DNA from 2 places in the Pseudaquabacterium rugosum genome. Region 1 is predicted to be linked to the other one. Evidence: riboswitches for the same ligand, from Rfam matches in the RefSeq annotation. Region 1 holds a riboswitch; the other holds the start of a gene.
What was found. A riboswitch is a leader RNA that binds a small molecule or an ion and turns the genes downstream of it on or off. The one in region 1 is predicted to bind cobalamin.
Positions count from the first base shown of each region.

Region 2: it holds a riboswitch for cobalamin, as region 1 does, so the genes downstream of both, AACH11_RS18020 (TonB-dependent receptor) here and AACH11_RS18690 (energy-coupling factor ABC transporter permease) in region 1, are expected to answer to the same signal.

Region 1 covers NZ_JBBUTF010000018.1:62,802-73,847, forward strand. The annotation lists gene AACH11_RS18680 (hypothetical protein) at 1-2,380, opposite strand, end outside; gene AACH11_RS18685 (DUF6603 domain-containing protein) at 2,412-5,783, opposite strand; cobalamin riboswitch at 5,935-6,199, shown strand; gene AACH11_RS18690 (energy-coupling factor ABC transporter permease) at 6,451-7,128, shown strand; gene cobW (cobalamin biosynthesis protein CobW) at 7,136-8,194, shown strand; gene cobN (cobaltochelatase subunit CobN) at 8,232-11,046, shown strand, end outside.
Region 2 covers NZ_JBBUTF010000017.1:73,903-84,948, reverse strand. The annotation lists gene AACH11_RS18045 (ABC transporter ATP-binding protein) at 1-193, opposite strand, end outside; gene AACH11_RS18040 (FecCD family ABC transporter permease) at 190-1,233, opposite strand; gene AACH11_RS18035 (ABC transporter substrate-binding protein) at 1,233-2,216, opposite strand; gene AACH11_RS18030 (bifunctional adenosylcobinamide kinase/adenosylcobinamide-phosphate guanylyltransferase) at 2,213-2,782, opposite strand; gene AACH11_RS18025 (cobyrinic acid a,c-diamide synthase CobB) at 2,775-4,325, opposite strand; gene AACH11_RS18020 (TonB-dependent receptor) at 4,328-6,319, opposite strand; cobalamin riboswitch at 6,413-6,671, opposite strand; gene AACH11_RS18015 (DUF904 domain-containing protein) at 6,822-7,103, shown strand; gene AACH11_RS18010 (cell division protein ZapA) at 7,100-7,495, shown strand; gene AACH11_RS18005 (EVE domain-containing protein) at 7,917-8,372, shown strand; gene AACH11_RS18000 (nitroreductase family protein) at 8,382-8,978, opposite strand; gene AACH11_RS17995 (TonB family protein) at 9,286-10,065, shown strand; gene AACH11_RS17990 (MotA/TolQ/ExbB proton channel family protein) at 10,314-11,046, shown strand, end outside.

The sequences.
Region 1 (11,046 bases):
CCTGCAGGTCGATCACGCCCGGCGGCAGGCTGGCCAGCAGGCCGACGTTGCCGAAGCCGCGGGCGGTGCCGGTGGCGACCTGGCCCAGCGTGGCGCCGGACAGCGCCCGCACCACGCCGGCCGGTGCGCGCTGCGGTGCCTGTCCCGGCTGCAGGCGCAGCAGCGGGCGGTCGATGCGCAAGGTGCCGCTGCGCGCATCGAGGCCCAGCGCGCTGACCTGCAGCAGCCCGCCCTGACGCGGCGCCTCGACCAGCAGGGCCTCGACGCCCAGCCGCCCCTGACGCTCGATCTGCACGGTCAGCTCGCCGAGCTCGGCGGCCGTCAGCCCCGGCGCCTCGGCGGCCAGCCGGCCCAGGCGCTCGACATGGCGGTCGGCGATCACGCCACCGCGCTGCGCGGCGCGGATCGGCGGCGGCGCGAGCGCCCGGCCGGTGAAACGCTCGCGCGTGGCCCGGCCGGCCGCCATCAGCGCCCGCACCTGGCCGACGGTGACGCCGCCGCGGCCATCGGCGCCCGTGGCGGCACCGCCGTCCACACCACCGCCCACATCGCCGCCCACATCGCCGCCCACATCGCCGTCCGCCCCCAGCTCGTCCGGCAGGCCCAGCGCACGCAGCTGCCGCGACGTCAGCCGCTGGGCGTCGGACAGCCGGGCCGGCAGGTCCAGGCCGTCGAACAGCGCGGTGTCCAGGATGCCGTCGGCCAGCGGCGGGCTCAGCGCGAAGGCGGCCGGGCGCTCGCCGGCCCGGGCCATGGTCTGCAGCCAATGGCCGGCCAGCGTGGCCAGCCCGCCGCGCTGGCCGCTGTGGCGGGCGGCCAGGCGCAGACCGCGGCGCAGCGGTGTCACCGCGCGCCGCAGGCCGGCATCGAGCAGGGCCGCCGGCAGGCTGCTGCGGTCGAGCACCCCGCCGAGCGAGGCGGTGCGCCCGTCGATGCGGCGAATCACGCGGCCAGCCTCGTCGATGGCCTCGATGCGCGGCAGGGCCGGCGCCATCAGCTGCAGCAGCCGCTCCGGGGGCTGCGGATCGAAGTGCTTGCGCTGCAGCGCCTGCTGGGCCTCGATCGCCAGACGGGTCAGGTTCAGCAGGCGCTCGGCCTGCTGAACCTCGCCGATCTGGGCCCAGCAGGCGTCGGCATAGTCCTCCTGGTTGCGGCGCACGACCTCGGCGCCGAGGCCTGCCGCGCCGCGGTGGGCCGGCGACAGGTTCAGCCCCGCCAGCCACCAGGCGGGCTGCTCGGCGCGCTGCACGGCATGGGTGCGCGCATGCCAGGCGCCGTACAGCGGCGGCTTGACCTCCAGCCGCGCCTCGGGCGGGCCGGCGTCGGGCGCGGCCGGATCGCGCACACGCTGCGCCGGCGTGTTGACGATGGCCTGCAGGCTGCGCGCATGGGGCTCGGCCGCCTGCGCCGCGGCCTGCCAGCCCAGCGGCACCAGGGCGCCGGCCATCGTCGCGGCCTGGGCCGGCTCGCCGCCATCGAGCCGCGGATCGACGGCCAGCGGCGCGGTGCCGGCCGCCGCCAGCTGCGCGGCGATCGCGGCATCGCCGCGCCAGGCCGCGGGCGTGCGCAGCCGGCGCGCCAGCGATTCGAAGTCGCCCTGGGGGCCGGTGGAGAAGGTCCAGTGGTGGTAGACCGGCAGCACCACGTCACCGGCCGGCTGCGGCGTCCAGGCCGGCGCCAGCGTCTGCATCGCCGGGCCCAGGCCATCGCCGGCGAGACCCAGCCCGCGCAGCCGGCCGGGCTCGAAGGCCGGCACCACGCAGGCCAGGTAATCGGTGTCGGGCCGCAACCGGCGCGGGCAGACCAGACGCGAGACATGGCTGCGCGGATCGCCCTGCAGATCCGCCTGCAGGCCCTCGCGATCGGCCGCACCGTGCGCGCTGAGCACCTGCGCGTGGGCCCAGCTCCAGGACTCGGTCAGCGGCGGCAGTTCGGTCGCGGCATCGGCGGCGGCGATGCGGATCTGCGGCAGCGGCGCACCCGCGCGCGGCCGCGGCAGACCGACCTTGGCCTGCTCCAGCACCAGCAGCACCAGCCAGGGCCGCAGGCGGTCGTCGGCGTCGGCCCGCGCCGGCGTCAGCAGCCACGGATAGTCGGGCGGATCGAACTCGATCATCGCCAGGTAGTTGGGCTCGAACTGGGTCGTGCCCGGGCGCGGATCGGTGCGCACGATCAGCTGGCTGTCGATCGCCAGCACATCGCCCGGGCCCTGCAGGCGCACGGCCACCGGCGCCAGGGGTTCGGCGGCGTGGGCCGGGTCCAGGCGCACGCCGACGGTGGCCGTGGCGTGGGCGGGCAGCGCGCCCATCGTGTCGGGCCCGGCCAGCGTGGCGGCGAGGCCGCGCCGTACCCAGGGCAGGAACTGGAACTGGATGGCCATGGTGTGGACTCCCGGAGACGACGGTGAGGCCTCAGAACGCGGTCTCGAACTGCTCGACGACCAGCCGGCCGTCGGCCGCGTCCAGCGCGTGGAACCAGGACGGGCCGGCCCGGCCGCCGAGCGCACCGGCCACCAGCGTGCCGCGGCCGGGATCGAGCGCGGCCAGCGGTGGCGGCTGCACCCGCAGCGGCGCCGCATCCTCGGGCCGCAGGCCCCGGGGCCGCCGCAGCGGCGAGCGGCCGGCGGCCCCGGCGTCCAGCACCCGGTCGAGCTGGGCGCGGCTGCGCAGCCCGGCCAGGGCCAGCAGGCTGCCGTCCTCGCGCGGGGTCGACAGATTGACCTCCTCGTAGAGGAAATCGCCGCCGACGGCCGCGCCGAAGCCGTACTGGCGCTGGCCGCATTCGACGCCGGAGGCGAAGCGGTCGAAGGACGGCCGCGACAGGCGCTCATCGGCCGTCTGGTGCAGGAACTGCGCGGCGGCGAAGCTGTCGTCGAGCACGCGGTCGGGCAGCCGCGCCGCCTCGCCGAACAGCACCCGCTCGATGGCGATCTGGCGCGGCCCGGCGATCGCGTCGGAGCCGATCTTGTCCAGCGCCTTGCCCAGCGGCAGGCGCTTCTGCGTGAACTGCAGCACCGCGTCCGGATGGGCGATCAGGCCGGCCGCCTCACCGGCCGGCGGCTTGGCGAAGGTGGCCCCGGCCAGGCCCGAGGCCGCGAGCTGGGCCGACCAGTTGGCCGGGTTCTCCAGCTCGGGCCGCAACGCGTCGATCAGGCGCACGGTGCGCACCGGCGTGGCCGGCTCGTCGCCCCAGGCCTCGTCGACGTGGAAGCTGAAATCCGGCAGCGGCCAGGGCGTGTGGATGCGGGCCCGGCCCACCAGATGCCAGCGCCCCGGGCCGGCCAGCAGGCCGTAGATGTCGACACTGGCGAAATCGAGGCCGAACACCTCGACACCGGCCCAGACGTGGATGTCGACCTCGAAGCGGAAGGTCGGCACCATCTCGACCAGCGCGTTGAAGCCCAGGCCGCCATCGAAGCTGGCGATGCCCACATCGCCCCAGACGTGCAGCTCGGCGCCGGCCTGCACGGTGGCCGAGGTGACGGCGAAATAGCCGTCGAAGCTGACGCCCACGATGCCGATCGAGAACGCGCAGCCCACGCGCTGGAAGGGGCTGGGCAGGCCCGGCGGCAGATCGGTGTAGCGCGGGTGGAAGCCACCGGCGCTGATCAGGAAGGTGGGCTGGTCGCCGAAGCGCGCCCGGAAGGCGAACTGCCCGTGCAGGCCGATGAACAGCACGCGCGAATCGCGCAGCACGCCGTCGAACCAGATCTGCAGCGGGCTGAACACCACGCCACCGGCGAAGTCGACCTGCAGCCGCAGGATGGCCAGACCGCTGTCGACCAGCGGCGGCAGCTGCACGATGACCTGGCCGACGAAGACCACCTGCGTCGGCTCGATCAGCAGGCCGACGCGGGCGGTGACCAGGCTGGGCGTGCCCCAGCCCAGCTCCAGCATCGGCCCGATGACGAAGCCGCCGGCCTTGAACGGGAAGATCACCCGCAGCTGGTTGAACAGCTGCGGCGCGTTGGCCACCGGGTCCTGCGGGAACAGGAAGCTGTCGAGCGCGCCGCTGGCCAGGCCCTGCGACAGCACGTCGCGGTCGACCGTGTGCTGCACGCCGACCAGCCCGCCCAGCCCCGTCAGCGTGAAGCCGAAGCCGAGCTGGATCGGCGGCAGATTCGCCGCGATGATCAGCAGCAGCGACCAGCCCTGCGGGTGGTGCGTGTTCAGCAGCGCGATGGCCTTGATGCCGATCTGCATCAGCTTCAGGTCCAGGACACCGCCGTACTCGCCGCGATCGGGATCGAACAGCAGGAAGCCGCCGCCCTTGAGCACGCCGGCATCGATGGCCAGGCCGGCGCCCGACGGCGGCTTGAGCGCCCAGCGCACGTCCGGATCCCCCGCCAGCAGGTGCTCCAGCTTCAGCAGCGTGCCCAGGCGCTCGACCGAGCCCTGGAAGGGCCCGAGCTTCAGCGCGAAGGAGCCCGAGAGCTCGACCTCCATCCGGTCGAGGCCGTCGAGGGTGCGCAACTCGACGGTCAGGAAGGGGATCTGCAGCGGCGAGCCGGGGATCGGCTCCAGCGGCACGGTGGCACGCAGGCCGGTGCCGTCCTTGATGCGCAGGCCGCCGGCGGTGTCGGCCCGCAGGCCGAAGCTCAGGCCGACGGTGATCTCGTCGCCCAGCACGGCGCCCAGCAGCGGGTCGTCGCCGAGGCGCAGCACCAGGCGGCTGTCGCGCAGGTCGAAGTCGAGGGCCGGCTGCAGGTCGTCGAGCACGATGGCGCCGCTGAGCTCGCCGATCTCGAAGCGGGTGCCGTCGGCCGGGCCCAGCACCAGCGGCTGCGCCGTGCTGCGGCGGCCGAAGCGCAGGCCGAGCTGGAGCGCGCCGTCGAACACGGGCTGCGGCAGGCTGGCCGGCAGCGGATCGAGCGCCGGCAGTGCCAGCGTGACCGTCACCTCGCTGCGGGCGCCCAGGCCGATGCGGAACTCGCCGTCGCCCAGCGCGCGTTCATCGCGCAGATCGCCGCGCAGCCGGGCATGGACCCGGGGCGGGACGGCCGCGCCGTCGTAGCCCAGCTGCAGCGTCAGGCTGCGGCTGCCGTCGTCGGCGCGCGCCAGCGTGAACTCGCGCGACAGCTGGCTGGCGGGCAGCGGGATCGGCGCGCGGCTGGCCCGTGGCCCCCGGGCCGCGGCCCGCCGCAGCGCCGCCCCGGGTGCGGCCGGCAGGCCGGCGCCGGCCGTCGCACGGCCATGGCCGCGGTCGATCACCGTGCCGACGATGATCAGCGCCAGCCCGAGCAGCGCCTGGCGCTCGACCACGGTGGCATCGGCCAGCGCCGCATCGGGCGCCTGGCCGCAGACGATGCGCACCAGCCGGGCGGCCGGCCGGGCGGTCGACGGGGCATCGGCATCGCCGGACAGGATCAGCAGCAGCTTGGCCAGCGCGTAGGCCGAAGGGGGCTGGCCGCTGTCGGCATGCAGCAGGCGGTCGATCTGCCGCACGACCTTGACCAGATCGCCGAGCTCGGCCTGGCCGGCCTGCAGATGGCCCAGCACCTCGCCCAGCGTGCGCAGGGCGGCCAGCGTCTCGCCGGTGATCAGCGTGGCCATGGCCAGCGACTGCGCGACCGGGTTGGACGCCCGCAGCGCGGCCGGATCGACGGTGGCCTCGGTCAGCTCCAGCCCGAGTCCGAGACGGGCCCTCAGCGCCAGCGCCAGCGCCTCCATCGACGGCACGCCCGGCAGGGCCGGTGCGGCGGGCAACTGCGCCTGGAGATGCGTCAGCGCCGCGTCGAACCAGCGGAACGCGCGCAGGAAGACCTGATCCGCATTGCCTGCCATGCCGTACTCCTGTCAGGTTGGGTACCGGGGCATCCGGCCAGCCTGTGGATGTCCGGAACAGGCGCACTGTAGACAGGCCCGCGCGTGCGCGTCATCCATCGGCGGAGCGACGCCGCGCGGCGGCTGCGGCATCCCGTCACACCCTTGGGCTACACTCGCGACCGCTTCAGGTGCCCTGGACGGACCGCGCAACGATGCGGGGCCCGACGGGGTGAAACGGGAAGCCGGTGTGAATCCGGCGCTGCCCCCGCAACGGTAAGCGAGTGAAACGACGCGCATCGGCGCGACGGCCCCTGCGCCGTCCGCTGCAGCCACTGGGCCCCGGCCCGGGAAGGCGGATGCGATGTCGGCGCAGGTCCAGCAGGGCCCGGCGCCCCTCGCCGAGCCCGGAGACCGGCCTGTGAGCGCAAGCGGCAAGCCGTTGCGGTGGGTGACGGGATGTGCATGTCCGTGTCCGTCGTCTCCGTGTCCTGATCCCCGCTGTCCGCGCGCCAGCGCACCGCCCGCGGCCCTGCCCTCCCGTGTCGACGCTCCGTCGGCACCGGGTGCCGGTCCCCCGCGGAGGATTCCCGACGACGCCACCGCCATGCGCTCCCGTCCCTGCGGCAGCAGCGGGCCATCGGTCCCCATGTCCAGTCAGCGCCCATGAGCGGCGCAAGGATGCCCGATGCACATCGAACCCGGTCTCGTCGTCGGCGGCAAAGCCGCCATCGGTCTCGTCACGGCCAGCGCCAGCCTGGCCTGGGCGCTGTGGCGCGCGCGCCAGGATGCGCAACGCCAGGGCAGCCTGTCGCTGCTGCTGCGCACCCTGGTGGCCGCCGCCGCCGTGTTCTGCTTCTTCGAGGTGCTGCCGCACCATCCGGTGGGCGTCTCCGAGGTGCACCTGATCCTGGGCAGCTCGCTGCTGCTGGTGCTGGGCGTGGCACCGGCCGCGCTCGGCCTGGCCGGCGGGCTGCTGGTGCAGGGCCTGTTCTTCGCGCCGGCCGATCTGCCGCAGTACGGCATGAACGTGACCACGCTGCTGGCACCGCTGGCGCTGACGCACGCGCTGGCCGAACGCCTGATCCCGCGCCAGACGGCCTATGTCGATCTGGGCTATGCCCAGACCCTGCGCCTGTCGCTGGCCTACCAGGGCGGCATCGTGGCCTGGGTGGCCTTCTGGGCCCTGGTCGGCCGCGGCGTGTCGGCCGACAACCTGGTGCAGATCGCCAGCTTCGGCAGCGCCTACATGAGCGTGGTGCTGCTGGAGCCGCTGGCCGATCTGGGCCTGCTGGCGCTGGCCAAGAGCGCACGCCGCCTGCGCGGCTCGTCGCTGGTCGAGCCGCGTCTCTACCACGCCGCCTGAGGCCACCATGCCGCTGCAGAAGATCCCCGCCACCATCGTCACCGGCTTTCTCGGTGCCGGCAAGACCACGCTGCTGCGCCACCTGCTGACCCATGCGGGCGGCCGGCGCATCGCCGTCATCGTCAACGAGTTCGGCGCGCTCGGCATCGATGGCGAGCTGCTGCGCGGCTGCGGCATCGGCTGTGACGAGCAGGGCACGCCCGACGGCCGGCTCTACGAGCTGGCCAACGGCTGCCTGTGCTGCACGGTGCAGGAGGAGTTCGCGCCGGTGATGGCGCTGCTGGCCGAGCGCCGCGAGCAGATCGATCACCTGGTGATCGAGACCTCGGGCCTGGCCCTGCCCAAGCCGCTGGTGCAGGCCTTCCAGTGGCCGACGCTGCGCACCGCCTTCACCGTCGACGCGGTGATCACGGTGGTCGATGCGCCGGCCGTGGCCGAGGGCCGCTTCGCCGACGATCCGGCGGCCGTCGACGCCCAGCGCCGGGCCGATGACAACCTCGATCATGAGTCGCCGCTGGCCGAGCTCTACGAGGACCAGCTGGCCACCGCCGACCTGATCGTGCTGAACAAGACCGACGCCCTGGACGCGGACGCGCTGCAGGCCGTGGCCGCGGCCGTGCGCGCCGAGGCCCCGGCCGGCGTCAAGCTGCTGCAGGCCAGCCACGGCCGCCTGGCGCCCGAGCTGCTGCTGGGCCTGGGCCGCGGCGTCGAGGACCTGATCGACCAGCGCCGCACCCACCACGACGACGAGGACGACCACGACCATGACGAGTTCGACTCGGTCGTGCTGACGCCCGAGGTCAGCGACCGCGAGGTGCTGCTGCGCGCGCTGCAGCAGCTGGTGGCCACGCACGACATCTACCGCGTCAAGGGCTTCGTCGCGCTGCCCGGCGCGGCGATGCGTCTGGTGGTGCAGGGGGCGGGCCCGCGCTTCGACAGCCAGTTCGACCGCCGCTGGCGGGCCGACGAGACGCCGGCCACGCAGCTGGTGGCCATCGGCGCCGATCTGGACGCGGCCGCGCTGAACCACGCGCTGCAGCAGCTGCTGGCCCAGGCCGCGGCCTGAGGCCGGCCCGCCCGGCCCCCGCGCCCCGCGCCCGCCGATGCACCTGCTGACCACCCGCAGCGCCGGCCTGCTCGACGACGAGGGCCAGGGCGTGGTGCGCCTGGACCAGACGCCGGGCGACATCGTGGTGCTGAGCGCGGCCGACACGCGGCTGGCCCTGCTGGCCGCCGCCGCGGCCGCCCGCCCGGCCGATGCGCCCAGCGTGCGCCTGGCCAGCCTGCGCGCGCTGCGCCAGCCGGCCTCGGTCGACTTCCATGTCGACGACGTGCTGCAGCATGCCCGCGCCGTGGTGATCGACCACCTGGGCAGCCTGGAGCAATGGGCCTACCTGCTGGAATGCGTGCAATCGCTGGCGCGCCGCCGCGGCCTGTGGCTGGCGATGTTCGCCGGCGACTTCGTCGAGGAGCCACAGCTGCTGCGGCGCAGCACCGCATCGGCCGAGGATTGCCGTTATCTGTGGCACTGCCTGCGCGACGGCGGGCCCCAGCAGGCCGCGCAGTTCTTCGCGCTGATCGAGCATGCCGCCTTCGGCCGCGGCCCGCGCCCGGCCGATCCGCTGCCGCTGCCGTCCGCCGTCGCCCATCAAGCGATGGACGCATCCGCCTGGCCGGCGCTGCCGCCCGACGCCCCGGTGGCCCTGCTGCTGTTCTACCGTGCCCATCTGCAGGCTGGCAACACGGCCGCCTTCGACCAGATGATGGCCACGCTGGCCGCGCACGGCCTGCGCCCGCTGGCCATCGCGGTCGACTCGCTGAAGAACCCCGCCTCGCTGGCACAGGTGCAGCGCACGGCCGCCGAGCAGCGCGTGGACATCGTGCTGAACGCCACCGCCTTCGCGCTGTCGCAGCCGGCCGCCACGACCACCGACGCCGACGCACCGCAGGCCGATGCCGCGCTGCGCCTGGCCGGCGACGCGATGGTGCTGCAACTGATCACCGCCGGCTGCACCGCCGCCCAGTGGCAGGATGACCCGCACGGCCTGAGCCCGCGCGATCTGGCGATGCAGATCGTGCTGCCCGAGGTCGACGGCCGGGTGGCCACGCGGGCGATCAGCTTCAAGGGCCTGGCCTGGCGCTGCGAGCGCACCCAGATCGACGTCGTGCGCTACCAGGCCGATGCGCGCGGCATGGCCTTCGTCGCCGAGCTGGCGCGGCGCTGGTGCCGGCTGCGCCGGCTGCCGGTGGCCGAGCGCCGCATCGCGCTGGTGCTGGCCAACTACCCGAATCAGGATGCCCGGCTGGCCAACGGCGTCGGGCTGGACACGCCGGCCTCGGTCTGCGCCATCCTGCAGGCGCTGCGCGCGGCCGGCCATGCGCTGGGTGATCTGCCGTCCGACAGCGCCGCGCTGATGGACGCCCTGACGCAGGGCGTGACCAACGAGCTCGACGCCAACGACGCCCGGCCCGCCGCGCAGAGCCTGGCGATGGCCGACTACCTGCGCGGCTTCGCCCGCCTGCCGGCCGCGTTGCAGCAGGCGGTGATCGCGCGCTGGGGCCCGCCCGAGCGCGATCCGATGCTGCGCGACGGCCGCTTCATGGTGCCGGGCCTGCGCCTGGGCCGCGTCTTCGTCGGCATCCAGCCGGCCCGCGCGCATGGCCAGGATCTGCTGGCCAGCTACCACGATGCCGAGCTGGCGCCGCCGCATGCCTATCTGGCCAGTTATCTGTGGCTGCGCGAGGTGTGGTCGGCCGATGCGCTGGTGCACGTGGGCAAGCACGGCAACCTGGAATGGCTGCCGGGCAAGAGCGTGGCGCTGGGCGAGCACTGCTGGCCCGATGCCATCCTGGGCCCGCTGCCCCACCTCTACCCCTTCATCGTCAACGATCCGGGCGAGGGCTGCCAGGCCAAGCGCCGCACCCAGGCCGTCATCATCGACCACCTGATGCCGCCGCTGACGCGCGCCGAGACCTACGGCCCGCTGCTGCAGCTCGAACGCACGATGGACGAGTACTACGAGGCACTGGCGCTCGATCCGCCGCGCGCGCAGCGCCTGCGCGGCCAGCTGCTCGACCAGGTGCTGCGCGACGGTCTGCACCGCGAGCTGGGCCTGGCCGCCCCGGCCGATGACGCCGCCCGCGCCGGCCTGCTGCAGCGGCTGGACGCCTACCTCTGCGAGATCAAGGAATCGCAGATCCGCGATGGCCTGCACGTGTTCGGCCAGTCGCCGCAGGGCGGGCTGCGCCGCGACACGCTGCGCGCGCTGCTGCGCTTCGACCGCGGTGCGCGCCCGGGCGACCGCAGCCTGCTGCGCGCGCTCGCCGACGACCTGGGCCTGGGCGCCACGCAGGGCGCGCCGCGGACGGCGGACACCCCCGCCTTCGATCCGCTGTCCCCCGACTGGGGCCGACCCTGGGACGGCCCGCGCCCGGCCCTGCTGCAGGCCGTCAGCGCCGAGCCCTGGCGCCATGCCGGCCACACCCGCGACCGGCTGGAGCAGCTGGCCGCGCAGCTGATCGCCGATGCGCTGGCCACACCCGACACCCCGGCCCCCGACGCCCCCGCACCCGACCCGCTGCTGCCGATGCTGCTGCCGCGCACCCACGCCGTGCTGGCCACGCTGCGCAGCGATCTGGCGCCGCGGCTGGACGCCTGCGGCGCGGCCGAGATGGCGGGCCTGCTGCAGGGCCTGAGCGGCCGCTTCGTCGCGCCCGGCCCCAGCGGCGCGCCCTCGCGCGGACGGCCCGACGTGCTGCCCACCGGCCGCAACTTCTACGCCGTCGACACCCGCGCCGTGCCCACGCCCACCGCCTGGGCCACCGGTCTGGCCGCCGCCGAGCGCCTGATCGAACGCCATCTGCAGGACCACGGCCGCATGCCCGACGCGGTCGGCCTGTCGGTCTGGGGCACCAGCA
Region 2 (11,046 bases), on a different contig from region 1:
CGCCGCACAGCGTCAGCGAGACGTCGTCGACGACCCGCCGTCCGCCCAGATCCAGTGTCAGGCCGCGGGCCTGCAGCCGCACGGCGGTGGCGGTGGTGCCGGTCGCGGCGTCCGGATACCGGTCGGCGGCGGCCTCGGCAGATGCCGGGGCCGGCCGGGCCGGCGACCCGCCACGTGCGTGCCCGGCCCTCATCCGGCCACCTCCTGCCGCCGCAGCAGCACCAGCAGGTACAGGCCGCCGAGGACGGCCGTCAGCACGCCCACCGGCAGCTCCTGCGGCGCGACCAGCCAGCGCGCGGCCAGATCGGCCCACAGCAGCAGGGCCGCGCCGGCGGCCGCCGACAGCGCCAGCAGCGGCCCGTGGGTGACGACCACCAGCCGCCGCACGATGTGGGGCGCGACCAGGCCGACGAAGGCCACCAGCCCGGCCTGCGACACCGCGCACCCGGTGCACAGCGCCAGCACCACGACCAGCGCCATGCGCAGCCGCGGCAGCGCCAGGCCCAGGCTGGCCGCCGTCTGCGGACCCAGCACCAGCGCATCGAGCACGCGCGCGCCGCGCAGGGCCAGCGGCAGCGACAGCAGCAGGACCCCGCCCAGCAGCCGCACCGCCTCCCAGCCGAGCAGCCCGGTCGAACCGAGCAGAAAGGCCTGCTTGCCGCGCAGGGCCTCGGGCGAGACCAGCATCAGCAGATCGGACAGCGCGCCCAGCAGCACGCCCACCACCACACCGCACAGCAGCAGTTTCAGCGGCCGCGCGGCGCCCCCGGCCAGCGCCAGCGTCAAGGCCACGCCGCCCAGCGCACCGACGAAGGCCGCGACCACCAGACCGGTGCCGGCCAGCAGCGGGCCCAGGCCGGCGGCCAGGCCGGCCGGCAGCCAGGCCGCGGCCGCACCGGCGGTCAGCGGCGCGGCCGCCAGCACCGCCACCACCCCCAGCCCGGCACCGGACGCGCTGCCCAGCAGATAGGGATCGGCCAGCGGGTTGCGGAACAGGCCCTGGGCCAGCGCCCCGGCCAGCCCCAGCAGCGCACCGGCCAGCGCCGAGCCCAGACCGCGCGGCGCGCGGATCTCGCCCAGCAACAGCCGGCGCGCCTCGGCATCCAGCGCCCACGGCGGCTCCAGCCCCAGCGGACCGACCGCCAGCCCCAGCGCCAGACCGGCCAGCAGCAAGGCCGCCAGCAGGGCGCCCAGGCGCGTCGAGGTGCCGGTCAGGCGGGCCGTCCAGGCCATCAGCGCCCCCCGGCCGGCGGCGCCAGCCGCTGCAGGCACTGCTGCAGATGGCCGGCGGCTTCAGCCAGCCGCGGACCGGGGCGCACCAGCGTGTCGTAGGCCGCTTCGTCGAAGCCGCAGAACCGGCCGTCGCGCAGGGCCGGCAGCGCAGCCCAGCCCGGACGCCCGGCCATCGCCTCGACCGCCCGGCGCGAGCCCAGCATCAGATCGGGTCGCGCCCGCACCACGTACTCGGGGCTGAGCTGGGGGAACGGCCCCAGCTCGGGCGGCACGATGTTGCCGACGCCGAGAACCGCCAGCAGCTCGCCGATGAAGCTGGCCGTGCCGGCCGCGTGCGGCGAGGACGAGACCTCGAAATACGCCTTGCGGCCGCGCCAGCCGGCCGGCACCCGGGCCGCCAGCGCCTGCAGCCGCTGCTGGATGCGCTGCACCTGGGCCTGCGCCGCCGCCTCGCGGCCGAGCGCGCGGCCGACCACGCGCATCACGCGCTGCGCATCGGCCAGGGTGCGCGCCTCCAGCGCCAGCACCGGCACGCCGAGGGCCTCCAGCCGCTCGACGGCCCGCGCCGAGCCCGAGGCCAGCACCAGATCCGGCTTCAGCGCGACGATGCGTTCGAGCTGCGCATCGTCGAGCCCGCCGAGCCGCGGCAGCGCGGCGATCGCGGCCGGCCAGTTCGAATAGCGGTCGGTGCCGACCAGCCGGTCGCAGGCTTCGAGCACGCACACCGTCTCGGTCAGCGAGGGCAGCAGCGTGACGATGCGCTGCGGCGCCCGCGGCAGCGTCAGACGGTGGCCGCGGTCGTCGCGCAGCGTCAGTGGCCAGACGGGGGCGGACGCCTGCCGCGCGGTGGCCGGCGCGACAGGCGGAGCCTCCGGTGCGGCCAGGGCGGCACCGGCCACGGTGGCCAAGGCGACCACGGCGGCCCAGGCCAGGACGCCGGCCTGCAGCGCACCGCGCAGGCGACCCGCCCGCCCGCCGCTCATGCCGGCGCCTTCACCACCAGCGGGCAGCCGGCGACCATCAGCGTGACCCGGCCGCAGGCGGCCGCCAGGCGCTGGTGCAGGCGGCCCAGCGCATCGACCCAGGCCCGCGTCTCGGCGCCCATCGGCATCACGCCCAGGCCGATCTCGTTGGACACCAGCACCACCGGCGCCGGGGCGGCGGCCAGCGCCTCCAGCAGCGCCTGCTGCTGCCGGGCCCAGGCCTGCGCATCGGGCTGCAGCGGCGGCAAGGGCATCAGCCAATTCGTCAGCCACAGCGTCAGGCAGTCGACGACGATCAGGCGCCGCGGATCGGCCAGCCGGCGCAGTGCGGCGGCCAGCTCGCGCGGCTCCTCGACGGTCACCAGGCCCGGCACGCGGACGGCGCGGTCGGCCTGATGGCGCGCGATGCGCGCGGCCATCTCGGCATCGCCGGCCTGGGCGGTGGCCAGCAGCACGGCCTCGCGCGGCACGCCGTCGGCGGCCGTGCCGGCCAGCCACTGCGCGGCCCGGTCCTCGGCCCGGCGCGACTTGCCGCTGCGCTGGCCTCCGAGCAGCAGCTCATGCATGGTCGGCTCCTGATCCTGAGGGCCGGTCCGGCACCGGCGCAGGACCGCCGTCCGGCAGGAACAGTCGCGCGGCCAGCGACGGCGACGAGGCGAACCACGGGTGGAAGTAGCTGCAGCGCAGCGCACCGTGGACGTAGAAGGCCTCGCCGTCCGCCGCCGCACCGACCGCACCGCCCCGCGCCGGCCGGGTGCGCGCCCGCGGTGCCAGCGGCGTCTGCAGCGTCGAATGGTGGAAGGTGTGGCCCCTCAGTCCGGGCGTCGGGTCCGTGGTCTCGGTCTCGGTCTCGGGCTGGGCCTCGGCCTGGGCATCAGCAGGCTGGCGGGTCGCGCCCGCCTGCAGCTGCGCCGTCGCCGGCCACGGTGCCAGCGCCTGCGGCCCGAGCGCGGCCAGCCGGCGGCCCATGCTCACCCGCCCCGGCAGCAGGCCCCAGAGCCGGTGGACGCCTCCGTCGAGGTCGACCAGTTCGTCGGCCAGCGCCATCAGGCCGCCGCACTCGGCCCACAGCGGACGCCCGGCGGCCAGGTGCGCGGCCAGCTGGGCCGCCAGATCGCGGCGGGCGGCCAGCGCGGCGGCATGCAGCTCGGGATAGCCGCCGGGCAGCCACACGGCGTCGCAATCGGGCAGCGGATCACCGGCCAGCGGCGAGAAGAAGACCGTCTGCGCCCCCAGCGCATGCAGCGTGCGCAGATTGGCGTCGTAGATGAAGGCGAAGGCCGCGTCACGCGCGACCGCCACCCGGCGGCCGGCCAACAGGCGCGGCACCGCCGGCACGGCCGAGGGGCCGCCCGCAGCACCGGACGTCGCCACGGCCGGCGACGCCTCAGCCGGCAGCAGGGCCGGAGACCCCACCGGCAGCGGCCAGCGCGGCCAGTCGGCCAGCGGTCGCGCGCCCAGCGGCGTGGCGGCCAGCGCATCGGCCAGCGCGTCGAGGCGGACCCGCGCGTCGGGCAGCTCATCGCTGGACAGCAGACCGAGGTGACGGCCGGGCAGCGCGCCGGCGGCCACCCGCGGCAACGCGCCGGCCCAGCCATCGTCGGCGCGCAGCGCCTCGGCCAGCATCGCCGCATGGCGCGCGCTGCCCACCCGGTTGGCCAGCGCACCGGCCCAGGGCAAGGGCCCGTGCTCGGCCGCCTGGTAGTGGCGCAGGCCGTGCACCAGCGCGCCGAAGGTGCCGGCCATCGCCCCGGCATCGATGACGGCCAGCACCGGCAGGCCGAAACGCCGGGCCAGATCGGCCGCGCTCGGCTGGCCGTCGTACAGGCCCATCACGCCCTCGACGATCACCAGATCGGCCGTCTCGGCCGCCGCCCGCAGCCGCTGCGCGCAGTCGGCCTCGCCGTTGATCCACAGGTCCAGAGCATCGACCGGCGCCCCGCTGGCCAGCGCCAGCCAGGCCGGATCGAGGAAATCAGGCCCGCACTTGAAGGCCCGCACCCGCGCCCCGGCACGCGCATGCAGCCGCGCCAGCGCGCAGGCCACGCTGGTCTTGCCCTGGCCGGAGGCCGGGGCGGCGACGAGGACGACGGCGGCGCCCGCGCTCATGGTCAGAAGGCGATGCGGGCAGAGCCGCCGACCGCACGGCCCGACTCCGGATAGATCGACGTCGTGCGACCGGTGGACACCTCGCAGCCGTAGGCCTGGGTGTAGTACCTGCGGTCGGTGAGGTTGCTCACGTCGACGGCCCACTCCACGTTCGACACGGCCCAGGCCCAGCGGGCATCGAGCACCGTGTGGCCCGGCACCCGGCAGGCATTGGCGATGTCCGGATGCGTCGTGCCGCCTTGATGCCGCACCGACGCACCCAGCGTCTGCTGTCCGCCCGGCACACCCAGGGGGCCGAGCTTCCAGAACGTCCCGACGGAGGCCGAGCGGCTCGGCACCAGCGGCACGTCCTTGCCCGCGTGCGCGCCGCGGGTGAAGGTCGCCTCGCGCCAGGCCAGCGTGGCCCGCAGATCCAGCGTACGGGAGACCGCGCGGGTGCCCTCGAACTCCACGCCGCGGCGACGCGTCGGGTCGAAGTTCACGTTGGCACCGGAGCCGTTCCAGGCATTGCTGTTGGCCACCGTCGGGTCGTAGCCGATCTCGTCGCGCAGCCGGCTGCGGAAGACCCGCACTTCCGCACGATCGCCCCCCTGCGCCCAGCGCAGGCCGAGCTCGACGTCGCGCGAGCGCTGGGGCCGCAACAGCACGCCGGGCTGGGTGAAGCTGAACTCGTCCGCATTGGCCAGCCGCCAGCTGGTGCCCATGCGACCGAAGGCGCGCAGGTTCGCACCCAGCGGATGCATGACGCCCAGCTCCCAGACATCGCTGCGGTCGTCCTGGCGCAGGCTGCTGTAGTCGTCCACCAGGGACTTCACACTGCGGTTCCAGCGCGCGCCGGCGCTGAACTCGGTGCCCTGCGGCAGCTTCAGCACATCGCGCAGGAACCAGGCATGGCTGCTCTGGCGTGCGATGCCGGGGTAGGACCGGATGTCGCGCTTCCACCACTGGTGTTCGTTGCCGAAGGTGACGGCATGGCGCAGGCCGGGCGCGATCACGGACTCGTGCTGCGCGCGCAGGCCGACCTCACGGGCATCGACATCGTGGTCATAGCCATGGCTCGCACTGCGTTGCTCGGCCGCCCGCAGGCCCCCGTCCGCGGACAGGGTCCAGCCCGCGACGCGGGTCTGGGCCTGCAGGGTCGTGCGCCGCCCCAGGCTGCGACCCCAGTCGGACGGCGACGACGCCTGGGCCGGATCGGCCGCGTACTGGTCGGCCGTCAAGGCGCCCGGCCAGCCCGAGCGCACCTCGTCCTGCGCGTGGCGCAGCGCCACCCGATGCGCACCACGCTGCCATTGCGCGGCCACGGCACCGGTGCTGACACCGGAGGCGAAGTTGTCGCGGTGGCCGTCGCTGAGCTTGCGGCTGCCGGACGCCTCCAGCGTGAGCTCGCCCAGATTCGCGTGCACGTTGCCGCGCAGCTGTCGCAGGTGATCCGAGCCGAAGCCGACCAGCACCTCGCCCCCGTCGGCCTGACGGTGACCGCGGCCCGCACGGGTGACGATGTGGATCACACCGCCCGTCGCGCCCTCGCCATAGAGCACCGCACCGCTGCCGCGCAGCACCTCGATGCGCTCGATCGCATCGATCGCGACACCGGCCAGACGGGTCGTGCCCAGATCCGCCTCGTTGACCCGCATGCCGTCGATCATGACGACCTGGTTCTGGCCCGCGGTGACCCCGTAGCCGCGCAGATCGAGCTGGTATTCCCCGCCGCCGGCCAGATCCATCCGCCCGGTGATGCCCAGCAGGCGCATCAGCGCCTCATTGACCGTGGTCGCGCCCGAACGCGCCAGCTCGCCCGCCGTGATCACGCTGACCCCGAAAGGCAGGCTGGAGAGCTCCTCGGCCGAACGGGTGGCCGTCACGACGACCCGCTCGGCGGGGGCCTGGGCGCGGGCCGGCATCGCGGCGAAGGCCAGCGCGACGCTCAGGGCCAGCACGGTGCGATCGGCAAGGCGGAGCCGCACGCCAACGGCATGGAAGTCAGGAATCATGGGAACGACACGGAAGATCTGGACAGGCCGACCGCTTCCCCGCGGGCACCTGCGACGCAGCCGGAACCCGCCCCGACGCACTGCCGGAACCGGACCGATCTGACCTTGCTGGCCGGTATCCGGGCTGGCGGAGACGACCCTCGCGGCCTTCCCGGTCGCCGCCCCAGAAGGCGGCCACCAGTGGCATGGAACACGAGAGCGGGCGCGGGCTCCGGATGGAGCCTGCACCGTCCGCTTACCGTTGCGGGGGCAGCGCAGGTTGGGCCGTGGCCCGTGGGGCCTGACCTTCCTGCTTCCCGTTTAACCCGGCGCGCGGAACACGCACCGGAGCACCAGCAGAAGCCGTCATCCTAACAGCCCCGCCCCGACGCCAATCTGACACCCGGGCGCCTACAATCGCGGGCATCCGCTCAGCCCCAGGGCGGCCGGGCCCGGCCCCCAGGCCTCCCGGGCGACCGCCGTGCCGGGTCGCCGACCGCCCGGCCCCCCAGACTCCTCCCCCATGAACCGACTCGACGAACTGGCCGAGCGCATCGAGCGTCTCGTGCAGCGCCACGACCTGCTGCGCGCCGAGCGCGACAGCCTGGTGCAGCAGCGCGACGCGCTGCAGCAGCAGCTCGACCACCTCCAGCGCGACCGCGACAGCCTGCAGTCGCGCCTGGCCGCCGCCCGCGCGCGCATCGACATGCTGGTGCAGCTGCTGGCCGCGCCGGGCGACGGCAGCACACGCCCGGTCGTCAGCCCGGCCATCCTGTCGCCCGCCGACCGCCCGGAGCCCCGATGAGCAGCGCGCCCGCCCCGACCTCGCTCGAAGCGACCATCCTCGGCCAGAGCTACGCACTGGCCTGCCCCCCCGGCCAGGAAGCCCAGCTGCGCGACGCCGCCGGTCTGGTCGACCGCGAGATGTGCGCGATCCGCGACGCCGGCCGCGTCAAGGCCCGCGAGCGCATCGCCGTGCTGACGGCCCTGAACCTGGCCTGGCAGCAGATCGAACTGCAGGCCCGGCTGAACGTGGCCGCCCGTCCGGTCGCCGCACCGGTGGCCGTCGCGGCGCCGGCCGCACAGCCCGCGACCGACACCGATGCCGATGCCGGCCGCAGCGCCATCGATGCCGCCACCGAACGCCGCATCGGCGCGCTGATCGACCGGCTGGACGCCGCGCTCGCCGCGATCTGAGCCCGCCGCGGGGGGCCGGCTCCACCGCCGTCCCGATCAAGCCCCCCGCACACGTGCGGTCGCTCCACAGAGCCGCTGCGCGTGGCTATACTGGATTCGTCCGTCGCGGTCCTGTGGGCTTGATTCCTTGAACCGATGCTCATTGAGCCAGGGCTTGGAACATTGCGGAGCTGGTGTGATCGTCTCGCGTCAGATGAACCCGAAGCACCGCTGACCTCGCCCACCTGAATCCGACCAACTAGGGTTCAGGATGCGGCCTCCGGGGCCGTGACGGACACCCCCCTTCCTCCTGCCGCGGCGCCCGCCGTCGCGGCTCCGGCCTGACGCCCACGGTGCGCGTCGGCCACCCCTCATGTCCGACGTCACTTCCACCGCCCACCCGGCCCCTCGGGTCGAGGCCCATGGCCACGGTCTGTGGCTGATGAAGAGCGAGCCCGACGACTGCTCGATCGATGACCTGGCGGCCGCCCCCGGCCAGTGCGTGCCCTGGGTCGGCGTGCGCAACTACCAGGCCCGCAACTTCATGCGCGACGCGATGCGCATCGGCGATGGCGTGCTGTTCTACCACTCGTCCTGCGCGCAGCCCGGCATCGCCGGTCTGGCCGAGGTGGCCAGCGCGCCCCATCCGGATCCGACGCAGTTCGATCCGGCCAGCCGCTGGCACGACCCCAAGGCCACGCCCGCGGCACCGCGCTGGATGCTGGTCGACGTGCGCCTGCGCGCACGCACCCGCCTGCTGCCGCTGACCGAGATGCGTCAGCGGCCGGAGCTGGCCAGCCTGCAGATCCTGCAGCGCGGCAACCGGCTGTCGATCACGCCGGTGACGCCCGCGCAGTGGCAGGCGGTGTGCGCGCTGCTGGGCCAGCCGGCCCGCTGAGCGACGCGCTCAGGCGCCGAAGTCGCAGCGGCCCTCGGCGGCCAGCGCGGCGAGCGGCAGACGGGCATTGGGCTGTTCGCGCGCCCGCAGCGCCTCCGGCAGCACGGCCGGATCACCACGGCGGCCGATCGCCACCACGGCCTCGATGGCCATGTGCGCCGGCACCTGCAGTGCGGCATCGAGCACCGTGCGCTCGAAGCCGCCCATCGCGTGCGTGTCCCAGCCGCTGGCGCGGGCCTGCAGCGCCAGGCTCATCCAGGCCGCACCGGCATCGAAGCTGGCCCAGGGATTGGCCTTGGGCTCGGTCTGGCCGGCCGGCACCTGGCTGCGCACCGACAGCACGACGACCAGCGCCGAGGCCTGGGCCGCCCAGCCCTGGTTGCCCGCCATCAGGCCGGCGTGGATGGCGTCGAAGGCCGGCGTGCCGGCCAGCGCCCAGACGAAGCGCCAGGGCTGCTGGTTGGAGGCCGAGGGCGCCCAGCGCGCGGCTTCCAGCAGGCTCATCAGCTGCTCGCGCGGCAGGGCCTCGCCGGTGTAGCCGCGCGGCGACCAGCGCTCGGTGAACTGGGGATCGACGGGGTGTTCGGCGGTACGGGCAGTGCTCATGGGGGGGGCAAGGTCAGGGTCCAGGGAAGGCGGAGCGCGCGGCGCGCGGAGAGGCGCCGCAGCGCCGGCGATGTTGCCAGCCCGCACAAGACCTTGCCGTGGCGCGGCAGCGTGCAGGGCCGCGCCTCGGGCCATGGCATCCCGACCAGAGATCCGGCGGACGCCGCGCGCGCGGGCCTCACGCCGCGCCCGCCCGCAGGCCGTCCCGCCGCCCGCTATAGTGCGCGCGGCCACCGCCGGCCCACGGCCCGGGCGGTGACCCGCGGCCGCCCGATGCCGCCTCCGTCGTCGTCGTGGAGTTCCGTCCTTGGATTACCTCAGCCAGCAGCGCCGTCCAGCAGGCCGCCAGGCCGTCGGCATCGGTGCCGTGCTCGCCCTGCATGCCCTGATCGGCTGGGCCCTGGTCAACGGCCTGCACCGCAAGATCGCCCAGCAGGTCTGGACGCCCGTCGAGGCGGTGCTGATCCAGGAACTGCCTCCCCCGCCACCGCCGCCTCCCCCTCCGCCACCGCCCGCCCCGGTGCCCCCGCCGGCCGCTCCCGCTCCCGCTCCTGCGGCCGCCCGGCCGCCGCCCGCGCCCGTTCCGCCCGTGGCACCGCCGCCACCGCCCACCTTCGTGCCACCGGCCGAGGTGCGGCCTGCCGCGGCGCCACCGGCCCCGCCGCTGACGGTCAGCCGCGAGGCGCCACCGCCCGCACGGACCGAGCCGCCCCCGGCGGCGGCCGCACCACCCGCGCCGGCACCGGCCCCGGCGGCGCCCCCCGCCCCGCCGAAGCAGCGGCCGGTCGGCGCCCGGGTCAACAACCTCTCGCAGTGCGTCTCGCGGGACGACTACCCGCCGGCCGCCGCCCGCGCGGAGGTCAGCGGCGTGACCCGCCTGCGCCTGACGATCGACGCCAGCGGACGCATCGTCAAGGCCGAGGTCATCGGCAGCTCGGGCCCGTCCCGCGAACATCGCCTGCTCGACCGCACCGCGGCCGAGAAGCTGAGTGCAGCCGGATGCGGCGCGACCGCCGCGCGCGACGACAGCGGTCATGCGGTAAGCTCCAGCACCGACGTCGAAGTGGCGTGGAGACTCGACGAGTGATCTCCGCACCCGCCGCGTGCGGCCCCTGGCATCCGGCCGGGGCCGTACCGCGGCCGCTGGACCAGCCATCGCCCGTGTCCAGCGACGACCGCGCAGCGCCTGCCGCTGCACGCGTTCCCGCGGGCACTCCGCCGCCGCTCGTGCCCCGTCCCGCCGCGATCCTGCACCCCCCACGCCACCGGCGTGGCGGTGCGCGCGTGCGGGTCCGAGACCTCGTCCGTACCGTACCGATCGTTCCTGGAGTGACCATGCCCCTCTCGACCCCGACCCGCACCGTCACCGCACGCCTGCGCCGCTGGGCCGCCCCGCTGCTGCTGAGCCTGGGCACCGCCCTGGCCTCCGGCGCCCTGCTGTGGCCGACGGCCGCCACCGCCCAGGCCTCCGAGCCGGCCATGACGGCCGCCAGCGCCACCAGCGCCGCCCCTGCGGTCGAGGCCGCCATGGCCTCCGCCCCCGAAGCCGCACCCGCCAAGATCGACAACCCCTACGGCCTGGAAGCGCTGTGGAAGCAGGGTGACTTCGTCGCCCGCGGCACGCTGATCATCATGATCATCATGTCGATGGGCAGCTGGTACATCATCATCACCAAGCTGATCGAGCAGCAGAAGCTGTTCAGGAGCGCCGCGGCCATCGGCGACAACTTCTGGAAGGCCGGCAACGTGCGCGCCGCCGCCGCCACGCTGGAGTCGACCAGCGCCTTCCGCTACATCGCCGAGACCGGCGTCAAGGCCGTCGACCACCACGAGGGCACGCTGGTCGAGGCCATCGACCGCCACACCTGGATCACGATGAGCGTCGAGCGCGCCGTCGGCACCGTGCAGTCGCGCCTGCAGGACGGTCTGGCCTTCCTGGCCACCGTCGGCTCGACCGCGCCGTTCATCGGCCTGTTCGGCACCGTCTGGGGCATCTACCACGCGCTGACGGCCATCGGCATCGCCGGCCAGGCCTCGATCGACAAGGTCGCCGGCCCGGTGGGCGAGG